DNA from 3 places in the Mesorhizobium sp. C268A genome. Region 1 is predicted to be linked to each of the others. Evidence: predicted binding sites of a transcription regulator. Region 1 holds the regulator's gene; each other region holds the start of a gene.
What was found. Region 1 encodes LexA, which represses DNA repair genes until DNA is damaged. Its sites were predicted from a motif close to TGTTCNNNNTGTGTTCNG; they were not measured.
Positions count from the first base shown of each region.

Region 2: recA (recombinase RecA) is a predicted target of LexA. The motif match lies at 1,102-1,119, and genes of this name have one in related genera.
Region 3: NKL06_RS16325 (YifB family Mg chelatase-like AAA ATPase) is a predicted target of LexA. The motif match lies at 2,944-2,961, and genes of this name have one in related genera.

Region 1 covers NZ_JAMYVX010000003.1:1,097,610-1,101,224, forward strand. The annotation lists gene kynU (kynureninase) at 1-973, opposite strand, end outside; gene NKL06_RS32190 (GntR family transcriptional regulator) at 1,142-1,906, shown strand; gene lexA (transcriptional repressor LexA) at 2,112-2,894, shown strand; partial or broken gene NKL06_RS32200 (ComEC/Rec2 family competence protein) at 2,888-3,615, opposite strand, start outside.
Region 2 covers NZ_JAMYVX010000001.1:138,446-142,060, forward strand. The annotation lists gene recA (recombinase RecA) at 1-1,043, opposite strand, end outside; gene NKL06_RS00710 (hypothetical protein) at 1,317-2,219, opposite strand; gene NKL06_RS00715 (hypothetical protein) at 2,426-3,010, shown strand; gene NKL06_RS00720 (IS1595 family transposase) at 3,071-3,615, opposite strand, start outside.
Region 3 covers NZ_JAMYVX010000001.1:3,371,955-3,375,569, reverse strand. The annotation lists gene NKL06_RS16330 (malate synthase G) at 1-1,111, shown strand, start outside; gene NKL06_RS16325 (YifB family Mg chelatase-like AAA ATPase) at 1,317-2,849, opposite strand; gene NKL06_RS16320 (glycosyltransferase) at 3,100-3,615, opposite strand, start outside.

The DNA of each region.
Region 1 (3,615 bases):
CGCATCTGGCTTCGACGAGCTGGATAAACAGGTCGGTCAGCGCGATGCTTTTTCTGCGCACCGCCGCCATATCGACGTCGTTCCAGATATCGAGCGCGCCCTTGAGCGCCCGCATCGACAGCACCGGCTGCGTTCCGCACAGGAAGCGGCGAATGCCGCTGCCGACGGCAAAGCCCTGCTCGAAGGCAAAGGGCCGCGCATGGCCCCACCAGCCGCTGAGCGGCTGGTGGGCATCGTCATGGTGGCGCTCGGCCGCGTAGATGAAGGCTGGCGAGCCCGGGCCGCCATTGAGGTATTTGTAGGTGCAGCCGACGGCGAAATCGGCATTGGCACGGTCAAGTTCGACCGGCAAGGCGCCGGCCGTGTGGCAGAGATCCCAGATGATCAGCGCGCCGGCGTCATGTGCCTTGCGCGTCAGCGCCGCCATGTCGCGCAACTGGCCGGATTTGTAGTTGACGTGGTTGACCAGGATGACGGCAACGCTGTCGTCGATCAGCTCCTCGATTGCGGCCGCGTCGACGCCCTCCAGCCGCAGCCGCGTTCCCGGCCGGGTCGAGGCGACGCCTTCGGCCATGTAGAGGTCGGTCGGGAAACTGTCGCCCTCGGCAACGATGACCGACCGATCCGGCCGCATGCCGAGCGCTGCGTGCAGCAGCTTGTAGATGTTGATCGAGGTTGTGTCGCAGACCACCGTCTGCCCATCAGCCGCGCCGATCAGTCGCCCGAGCTGATCTCCGAGTTCCACCGGCATGTTGAACCAGCCGGCGGTGTTCCAGGCGCGAATGAGGTCGTGCGCCCATTCCTGCGTGGCGGCCTGCTGCAGTTCGCTGAAGACGACCGCTGACGCGGCGCCCAGGGAATTGCCGTCGAGATAAATCACGCCTTGCGGCAAGACAAAGCGTTCACGCATGGAGCGCAGCGGATCGGCGGCATCCATTGCTTCGATTGTAGCGAGATCGGGTGTCGTGCTCATGATCCGGCGCCCCTCCATGGACAAACGCGCGCGGCGGAGCCTGCCGCCCAAACATGCCGGCGATCTTGAGTGGTCGCCCTTGAACTGTCAAACATTATATATAATTCACCCATTGAAAGGCTTTGATATATAATGATCCGCCCGAGCGTTTATGTCTGATGGATCACGATGCTGGATGACGAGCAGACCTCGAAGACGGAAGTGGCCTATCGCCTGCTCAGGCGCGATATTCTTGCGACCCGGCTGGCGCCTGCCGCGCCGTTGAAGCTGAGCACGCTGCGCAACACCTACGGCATCGGCTGGACGCCGTTGCGCGAGGCGCTGTCGCGGCTGGAGGCGGAACGGCTTGTGACCGCCATCAGCAACCGCGGGTTTGCGGTCGCTCCCGTCTCTCGGGCGGAGCTCGAGGATTTGGCGCGTGCGCGGCTGGTGGTCGAACTGCCCCTGCTGGTGGAATCGATCGAGAAGGGCGACCGTGAGTGGGAAGACGCGGTCGTTGCCGCCCACTATCGTCTCTCACGGTGCGGGTCTGTTCTCGACGATCCATCGGATGATGCGGTCGACGCGTGGTACGAAAAACACGATGCCTTCCATGCGGCGCTGCTCAGTGCCGCGACATCCAGCTGGCTGCTGCGCTTCAATGCGACGATTTCCGACCAATTGCATCGCCATCACCGCTTTCTGGGTCTGGCCCCGACGCTGCGCGCCGCCGCCGGCCGCACGGATGGCCACCGGAAGGCCGTGGCGGCCCTGCGCGACGCCGTGGCGATCGAACACCATACCGCCCTGATGGAAGCGGCCCTCGATCGCGACGTCGAACGTGCGAAAACTCTGATGACCGCTCACATCGGCTACACGCTGCAGGTCTATGCCCAGAGTGAACCCGGCGCGGATGCTGCGCAGCCCCGTCCGAAAAGGAAGCGGCGATCGTAGCCGACGACGCAGGGCACTTTGTCTTCGTTTCACCCCGTTGCCGGCCAACGACTACGAGCGCCGCTCGCGGTGCCGAACGTCACGCTGAACAAAACGTCAACACATTCATTAAACTTTAAAAGGTTGCGGAACACAACTGGAACAGATAGTGTTTGTTCTGGGTTTGTTTTTTCTGATTCTGGTTTCAGAACCCCTGGGGGCCGCGATGCTGACGCGCAAACAACATGAGCTTCTGATGTTCATCCATGAACGCCTGAAGGAGAGCGGAATCCCGCCGTCCTTCGATGAGATGAAGGAAGCGCTTGACCTCGCCTCCAAGTCCGGCATCCACCGCCTGATCACGGCGCTTGAGGAGCGCGGTTTCATTCGCCGGCTGCCGAACCGGGCGCGCGCGCTGGAAGTGCTGCGGCTGCCCGACTCGATCGCACCAGGCCTCAATGCGGCGAGGAAGTTTTCGCCGAGCGTCATTCAGGGCAGTCTTGGTCAAACCGGCCAAGGGCAAGGCGGCCAAGGACAAGGCGCGATGGGCCAAGGCGGTATCGGCCGCCAGATCAAGCCGGGCTCGCCGTCGCGTTCGATGTCGGCCGGCAATGACGACGCCGTTTCGGCGGTGTCGATCCCGGTGATGGGACGCATTGCTGCCGGTGTGCCGATCGACGCCATCCAGCATCAGACCCATTCGATCTCGGTGCCGCCCGACATGATCATGGGCGGTGAACACTACGCGCTCGAGGTCAAGGGCGATTCGATGATCGAGGCCGGCATTTTCGATGGCGACACGGTCATCATCCGCAATGCCGACACAGCCAGCCCCGGCGAGATCGTGGTGGCGTTGGTCGACGATGAGGAAGCGACCCTGAAACGCTTCCGCCGCAAGGGCGCCTCGATCGCCCTGGAAGCCGCCAACCCGGCCTACGAGACCCGCATTTTTGGACCGGACAGGGTGAAGGTGCAGGGCAAGCTTGTCGGATTGATCCGGCGCTACTGAGCCGGCTTGGGTTTGTACTTTTCACGCTGGTTGTAAGGCGGCAGGCCGCGCGCGTCGCGGGAGAAGCGGCGTTGCTCGTGCCAGGGGCGATACGGCTTGTCGACGGCGAACCGGATGGTTGGCGCTGCCGCTGCCGATTGCGGATCGAAGAAGACGGCGGCGCTGCCGTCGCGGGCCAGCTGTTTCTTCGTCACGACCAGGACCAGCGGGTCGCGGCACGGATTGTAGGCGGTGGCGTCATCGATGACGATCAGGCTCGCGAAGGCACAGGCCGGCCGCGCCGTCTTGCGGTCTTTCGCAAGAGCTACAATGGCTCCGGAAGGGTGTCGAGCGATACAGAGATCGCCGGTGCAATAGAAGGGCGAGCCGGGCGGCAGATCGAGCGGATCGAGATCGAACCGCGTATCTGTTGCCTCGAAAATCTCGGGCGGGATAATGGTTTCGGCCCGCAGCGCCCGTTTCCAATTGTCCGTGGTGAATTCGTTGGAGCGTTCGCGGTTGAGGGCGAGTTCGCCGCCACCGATCTGCATGGCCACCAAATGTGCGTCCTCGGATATGAGCACGTCGGGCGTAAGCACCTGCGGCACCGTCAACAGGCCGGCCAGCGCGAAAGGCACGGCCGCCAGCCTGAGCCAGGTGGTGGCCATGGTGGCGATGACGAGGGCGACTGCCACCAACAGCACCGAGCGGATGGAGATCAGCCCGACGGCGTCGACCGGCG
Region 2 (3,615 bases), on a different contig from region 1:
TTTTCAAGAAATTTCTCGGCGATCAGCCCGGCATTCTGCCGCAGCGCAAGTTCGATCTCACGCGCCGTGTCGGGATTGTCGCGCAGGAACAGTTTGGCGTTTTCGCGACCTTGGCCGAGACGCTGCGAATTGTAGGAGAACCAGGCGCCGGACTTCTCGACCACGCCGGCCTTGACGCCGAGATCGACCAGTTCGCCGGTCTTGGAGACGCCCTCGCCATACATGATGTCGAACTCGACCACCTTGAAGGGCGGCGCCAGCTTGTTCTTGACCACCTTGACCCGGGTCTGGTTGCCGACGACCTCGTCGCGGTCCTTGACCGAGCCGATGCGGCGGATGTCGAGGCGCACCGAAGCGTAGAATTTCAGCGCGTTGCCGCCGGTCGTGGTTTCCGGCGAACCGAACATGACGCCGATCTTCATGCGGATCTGGTTGATGAAGATGACCATGGTGTTGGAGCGCGAGATCGAGGCGGTCAGCTTGCGCAGCGCCTGGCTCATCAAGCGAGCCTGCAGGCCGGGCAGCGAATCGCCCATCTCGCCCTCGATTTCGGCGCGCGGCGTCAGCGCCGCCACCGAATCGACCACCAGCACGTCGATGGCGCCGGAACGCACCAGCGTGTCGCAGATTTCCAGCGCCTGCTCGCCGGTGTCGGGCTGCGAGATCAGGAGGTTTTCCAGATCGACGCCGAGCTTGCGGGCATAGACCGGATCGAGCGCGTGCTCGGCATCGACGAAGGCGCAGATGCCGCCCTTCTTCTGGGCTTCGGCCACCGTGTGCAGCGCCAGCGTCGTCTTGCCCGAGCTTTCCGGCCCGTAGATCTCGACGATGCGGCCGCGCGGCAGACCGCCGACGCCGAGCGCGATGTCGAGGCCGAGCGACCCCGTCGGCACGGTTTCGATCTCGACGACCTGCTCATTGGCGCCCAGCCGCATGATCGAGCCCTTGCCGAAGGCGCGCTCGATTTGCGACAGCGCCGCGTCCAGAGCCTTTGATTTGTCCACCGCTTTGTCCTCTACAAGCCGCAAAGAATTCTGAGCCATGATACATCACCCCTTGGTCGTCAATGAAGGCCGGACAATCCGTAATCCCTGCCCTATTTGTACCTTGTTTGTTCTCGTTTGGCAAGAGGGGTCAAATATCTGAAAAACAATCTTTATCCGGTTTTGTTCTTTTTTTGTCTCATGGTGCGTTCCGCGGATGTATCCCCGTGAAGCATGTAAATATTTTGCTAGGAAAAGACACCTATCGCCCTCTCCGATTCGGAGGGTGCGCTAATGCGTAGGTTCACGCTAGTGGCGGCGCTCGCGATGGCGCTAGTCGGAAGCGGTTTTCACCCGCTCGATTTGCAGGGGGTCTTGGGTGCGGTAGGCAGTGACAACGTACTGGTAATCCACGAACCGCCCCTTCCCCCCGACAACGGGGTCATAAGTGATGCGACCGTGTACGCCAATCACAAAGTCTCGTCGCTTGAATCTAGCCAATTCCTCATCGCCAAATTCAACGCTGTGACCAAGGGCACAGTATTCCTTGCTTGGAAGGAAATCTTCGTTTCTGGCTTTGGTTTCGGAGGCGATCACCGTTTCAGTCTTCTTAACGATGGTCGTGATCCCACCTATGCACACAACGTTTCTGGCGGGGGTTACTCCTCCGTTGATTACGTTGACCTTGATGGTCAGGAACGAGGCCGGGGCATCTCCCAGAACCGATATCATTTCGATTCTGGCTTCGACAGACGAGACGCCAAGGTAGGCGCGAGTCTGGGCCTCACCCATTTCGCGCGCGTCGGCGATGGCCTTTTCAGCCAGATCGGCAGAACGAACGGCGGCATTGGTGGCGCGGATGGTGAAGCCGATAGTCACCAGAATGGCAATAATGCCAGCGATACCGACGCCGACTTGCCACCATGCCGCGTTTACCTGCCTGTCAGCGGCTGTAGCGCTACGGCCAGCGGCTTGGGCAGCTTCTTGCTGGGCTTTCAGATCATCGGACTCGTGCTTGTCGCTTGTGGCTTCGCGGTCCCTGGTACGCTGGGTCTCTTCTGGACTTTCGATAATGCGTACCGGGATAGAAGGCTCGTTGGCGCTGGGCTGAGTATCGTTTGCCTTCCCGCCTTTGCTTTCCTGTTGGCTTGGGGCTTCAGCGGTCACCCCTTGGGTTTCCTGCGCGCTTACGTGGGTGGCTAGCGCCATGAACAGCGCAACGAATAGAAACCGCATCGTAATCCCCCCGAAATGCACATGCATTCATCTTGCGGGAGAAGTGAAGACTCCACAACCGGAAGGATTCCGGTCATTGTGCGGCGATGGGCTATTTGGGGAAATGCTTGCGGCGGGCCTTCGCCGGTTCAGTCTTATTCACGGACAAGCTCTCAATCGTTGCCGGTGTTCTAGTCCCCGCAATCCTTGTGGTCGCGGGTAAGGCAGTGACAGAAGCCATTCAGGGATATGTCGCTTGGTTCATCATCCTCGCAGTAGGGGGAGGTGTCGCGTTGAGACTTCTAACGGCCCCCTATTTCATTTGGAAAGCAGATCAGGACAAGATTAGCAGTTTGGAGAAGGCGTTGGACTCCCCGGCCCAGCGGCAAAGGGACATCATTGCCGAATTGATGGCCCACCAGAAAATGAAAACCGTTGAAGAAATAACTCGGGTTCGCCGCATCATGGTGGACTTTGATAAAACCATTGAGGAAAAGAGGAAAGCTTTTCACGGATCGGAACTCTATTCTGATAAATTCATGAGTATGCCGATGTTCAGTTCCGCTTGGTTTGATTTTTACGATGCCTGCAATTTGGCGTTTGCCGAATGGCAGCATGCTAAAAAGCTTCCCGAATTAGGGCCTTTTGCACGAATGCAATTCAATCGCGCCAGTGGAGTGGTTGACGCTTGCGCCGCTGCGCTAATTGACTACCTGCTGTATGATACCGTTCCACAAATCAGCCCCGAAGCCCGTGAGGCTCTTGAGGCTCCGCGAAACGTAGAAGCAGAGAGGATACCGGCTAGAGGATGACCAACACCCCAAACAGCCGCTTCGACCGCCTACTAAAGGCGATGGCTACCAAGCCTCCGTTCACTTCCCAACAGGGCGCGGGAACGATTGCAACAAGAGATCAATCATCAAGTGCGGCTCCCGACGAAGGTTCTGGCGGAACTCGAACTCCCAAAGGTAAGTCTGGAGCCACTTCTTCGAAACCGAAACGTAAGTCCCGTTCATCGAACGCCTGACGTGCGACCAGAAGGCTTCGATGTTGTTGGTGTGGACCTGCCCGTTAACGTACTCGCCAGCGCTATGGTTGACGGTGCCGTGCATGTAGCCGTTTTCGCCAAGTTCGCCGTATGAAAGCAGTTCGTCGGTCGCGACGCGCGAACCCTGCTTAACCCACTTCAAAATGGCTGGCATGATATGGCGAGCCTTGCGGCTAGGAATGACCTGAGTGGCGACATCGCCACCACGTTCGATGGCACCAAAGATAATGGCCTTATCGTCTTCGCCGCGCTTATCGACGCCACCGAAGTACATTTCGTCAGCCTCTACAATGCCGCCATCCTTGCCGCCAAGCGGGTTGTCGCCATCAACGTAGCCCATGTACTGGCGAATGAGATTGCACATGCGCC
Region 3 (3,615 bases), on a different contig from region 1:
CGAGGTGCCGGAAGGCATCTTGGATGCGGCGATGACGGCGCTGATCGCGCTGCACGATGTCGGCGCCAACGGGCGTCGGATGAATTCCCGCGCGGGCTCGATGTATGTGGTGAAGCCGAAGATGCATGGGCCGGAGGAAGTCGCCTTCGCAGTCGAGATTTTCGACCGCGTCGAAGCGCTGCTCGGTATGGCGGCAAACACCATCAAGATGGGCATCATGGACGAGGAGCGGCGCACCACCGTCAACCTCAAGGAGGCGATCCGCGCCGCCAAGGAACGCGTCGTGTTCATCAACACCGGCTTCCTCGACCGCACCGGCGACGAGATCCACACCTCGATGGAAGCCGGGCCGATGATCCGCAAGGGCGACATGAAGCAGGCCGCCTGGATCTCCGCCTATGAGGCGTGGAATGTCGATATCGGGCTCGAATGCGGGCTCGCCGGTCATGCCCAGATCGGCAAGGGCATGTGGGCGATGCCCGATCTGATGGCGGCGATGCTGGAACAGAAGACCGCGCATCCCAAGGCCGGCGCCAGCACCGCCTGGGTGCCGTCGCCGACGGCGGCGACGTTGCACGCCACGCACTATCACAAGGTCGATGTCCATGCCGTCCAGGCGGCGCTCAAGAGCCGGCCGAAGGCGAAGCTCGATGATATATTGTCGGTGCCGGTGGCGGTGCGGCCGAACTGGACCCCCGACGAGATCCAGCGCGAACTCGACAACAATGCGCAAGGTATTCTTGGCTATGTCGTGCGCTGGATCGACCAGGGCGTCGGCTGCTCGAAAGTGCCCGACATCAACGATGTCGGCCTGATGGAAGACCGCGCCACGCTGCGCATCTCCTCGCAGCACATCGCCAACTGGCTGCACCACAAGGTGTGCTCGCAGATCCAGGTGATGGATTCGCTGCGGCGCATGGCAGCGATCGTCGACCTCCAAAATGTCGGCGACCCGCTCTACCGCCCGATGGCCACCGATTTCGACAATTCCATCGCCTTCCACGCCGCCTGCGACCTGGTGTTTAGAGGCCGCGAACAGCCGAATGGCTATACGGAACCGGTGCTGCACGCACGGCGGCTGGAGCTGAAGGCGAAAGAGCGGGCGAATTAGCGCCTGCATTTCCCTCCCCCTTGAGGGGAGGGTGGCCCGAAGGGCCGGGTGGGGTCCTGCGTGAAGTGCGGCGACTCCCTTCGGACGACACTACAAGCAATGTCATTGCAGAGGCCCTTTCTCGGCTCGGCTCCAAAAAGATCGACCATTCTTCGGCGACCCCCACCCTGCCGCTTCGGGGCCACCTTCCCCTCAAGGAGGAGCGTTACGCCGCCTGCGCCACCCGCTCCGACATCATGCGGTAGGAAATCGCCTCGGCCAGGTGAATGCGGCCGACGGTTTCTCTCGCTTCGAGATCGGCCAGCGTGCGCGCCACTTTCAGCACCCGATGATAGGCGCGCGCGGAAAAGCCGAGCTTTTCGCTGGCGTCCTTCAACAGAGACAGGCCGGCGGCATCCGGCATCGCGATGTCCTCGATAACAGAAGGCGAGCAATGCGCGTTGGTGGTCGCGCTGGTCACGCCGAGCCGCTCGAACCGTTCGCGCTGGATGGTGCGGGCGCGCGCGACGCGCTGCGCAACGGCGGCACTTTTCTCCGCCCGATCCGGCCGGATCAGATCGGCGGCCGAAACCGCAGGCACCTCGATCCTGAGATCGATGCGGTCGAGCAGCGGGCCGGAAATGCGCGCCTGGTAGTCGGTGCGGCAGCGCTCACCGCGCAGGCAGCGATAGCCGGGCTCGCCGGCCATGCCGCAACGGCACGGGTTCATCGCCGCCACCAGCTGGATGCGCGCTGGATAGGTGACGCGGTGGTTGGCGCGCGCGATCATGCAGTCGCCGGTCTCCAGTGGCTGGCGCAGCGCATCCAAGGTCTGCGGCGTGAATTCGGGAAACTCGTCGAGGAACAGCACGCCGTTATGGGCAAGCGATACTTCGCCCGGCCGCGCCCTGATGCCGCCGCCGACCATTGCCGCCATCGAAGCCGAATGGTGCGGGGCGCGGAACGGCCGCCGGTCGGTGAGCTTGCCTTCGCCGAGCTCGCCGGCCACCGAGGCGATCATCGAGACTTCAAGAAGTTCCTTGGGCGCCAGTGGCGGCAGAATTGAAGGCAGCCTCTGCGCCAGCATCGATTTTCCCGAGCCGGGAGGCCCGACCATCAACAGATTGTGGCCGCCGGCCGCCGCCACTTCCAGCGCCCGCTTGGCGCTTTCCTGGCCCTTGATGTCGCAGAGGTCGGGCAGGTCGCGGGCCGAGACATGGATGCCGGGCTCGGGCCGCGACAGCACCTGCGTGCCGCGAAAATGATTGGCGATGGCAATCAGGCTGCGCGGCGCCAATATGTCGAAATCCTTGCCCGCCCAGGCCGCTTCCGGCCCGCAGCCGAACGGGCAGATCAGGCCCTTTCCCTCGGCATTGGCGCCGATCGCCGCCGGCAGCGCGCCGGCGACCGCGGCAATGGTGCCGTCGAGCGACAATTCTCCGAGCACGACATAGGAGGCCAGCATGTCGCCCGGAATGGCGCCGAGCGCGGCCATCAGGCCGAGCGCGATCGGCAGGTCGTAATGGCTCCCTTCCTTGGGAAGATCGGCAGGCGCCAGGTTGACCGTCACCTTCTTCGACGGCATCGACAGCCCCGACGCATGCAGTGCCGCCTGCACGCGCTCGCGGCTTTCGGCCACCGCCTTGTCGGCCAGCCCGACGATCTGCATGCCGACCTTGCCCGGCGCGATCATCACCTGGACATCGACCGGTACGGCCTCGATGCCCTGGAAAGCAACCGTGCGAACCCGCGCCACCATCTTGCTCTGCCCCCGGATATCGGCTCGCCTCGGCCTTGTGGTTCAGACCGCGAGCGACGTCAGGACAAGACAACCATAGATTTCAGGCCAAGGCAAGAACATTACAGGAACATGCATTCGTGGTGGCTGCAGCGCGCTGTGCCGGTTGCAAAAAAGGAAGATGGTCAAGCAAAATGGAACGGCTGCTCCGCCTCCTCGACCGCGTTTAACAAGGGCGACTAGGCCCTTCGGCGATCTGAGGGTGTTGCTTCTAAGCGGTGATGAAGGCATCGACCGAACCTGAAAGCGATCGATCGATCGCGACCTGCGGTGGAAGCCACTCCATGACAGGATATCTGAAAGGCCAAGGCAGGGCGATCCGGCGCGAAGAGCCGCTCTCCAGAAAAATCTCGTTTACAAGGTCTATGAACCGCCCGCGGTCTCGTTCGATTCGTTTCAAAGTTTGCGAACGAATGTAATCCCGGGGAATTCGTCGCTCCTTCAGCGCTAAGACAGCCTCCGCGATGGATCGAGGATCGGGTGGAACTGTGAGCGAATAGTCGTCATCCAGATAAAGGTCTCGGCCGCCATGGTTCGGCGTCGTGACCACTGGAAGGCCCGCGAGAAGATATTCCGTGCTGGCGAACATTGGTCCTTCCAGGTGAGAGAGACAGATTCCCACGGCTGCACGATTTAGATGCGTGTTCACCTGAGCCGGTGCCAATCGGACAGGCTTGCCGGTGCCGTCAAACTCGTTGATAAAGACGTGATGCGGCGCGAGCTCCCT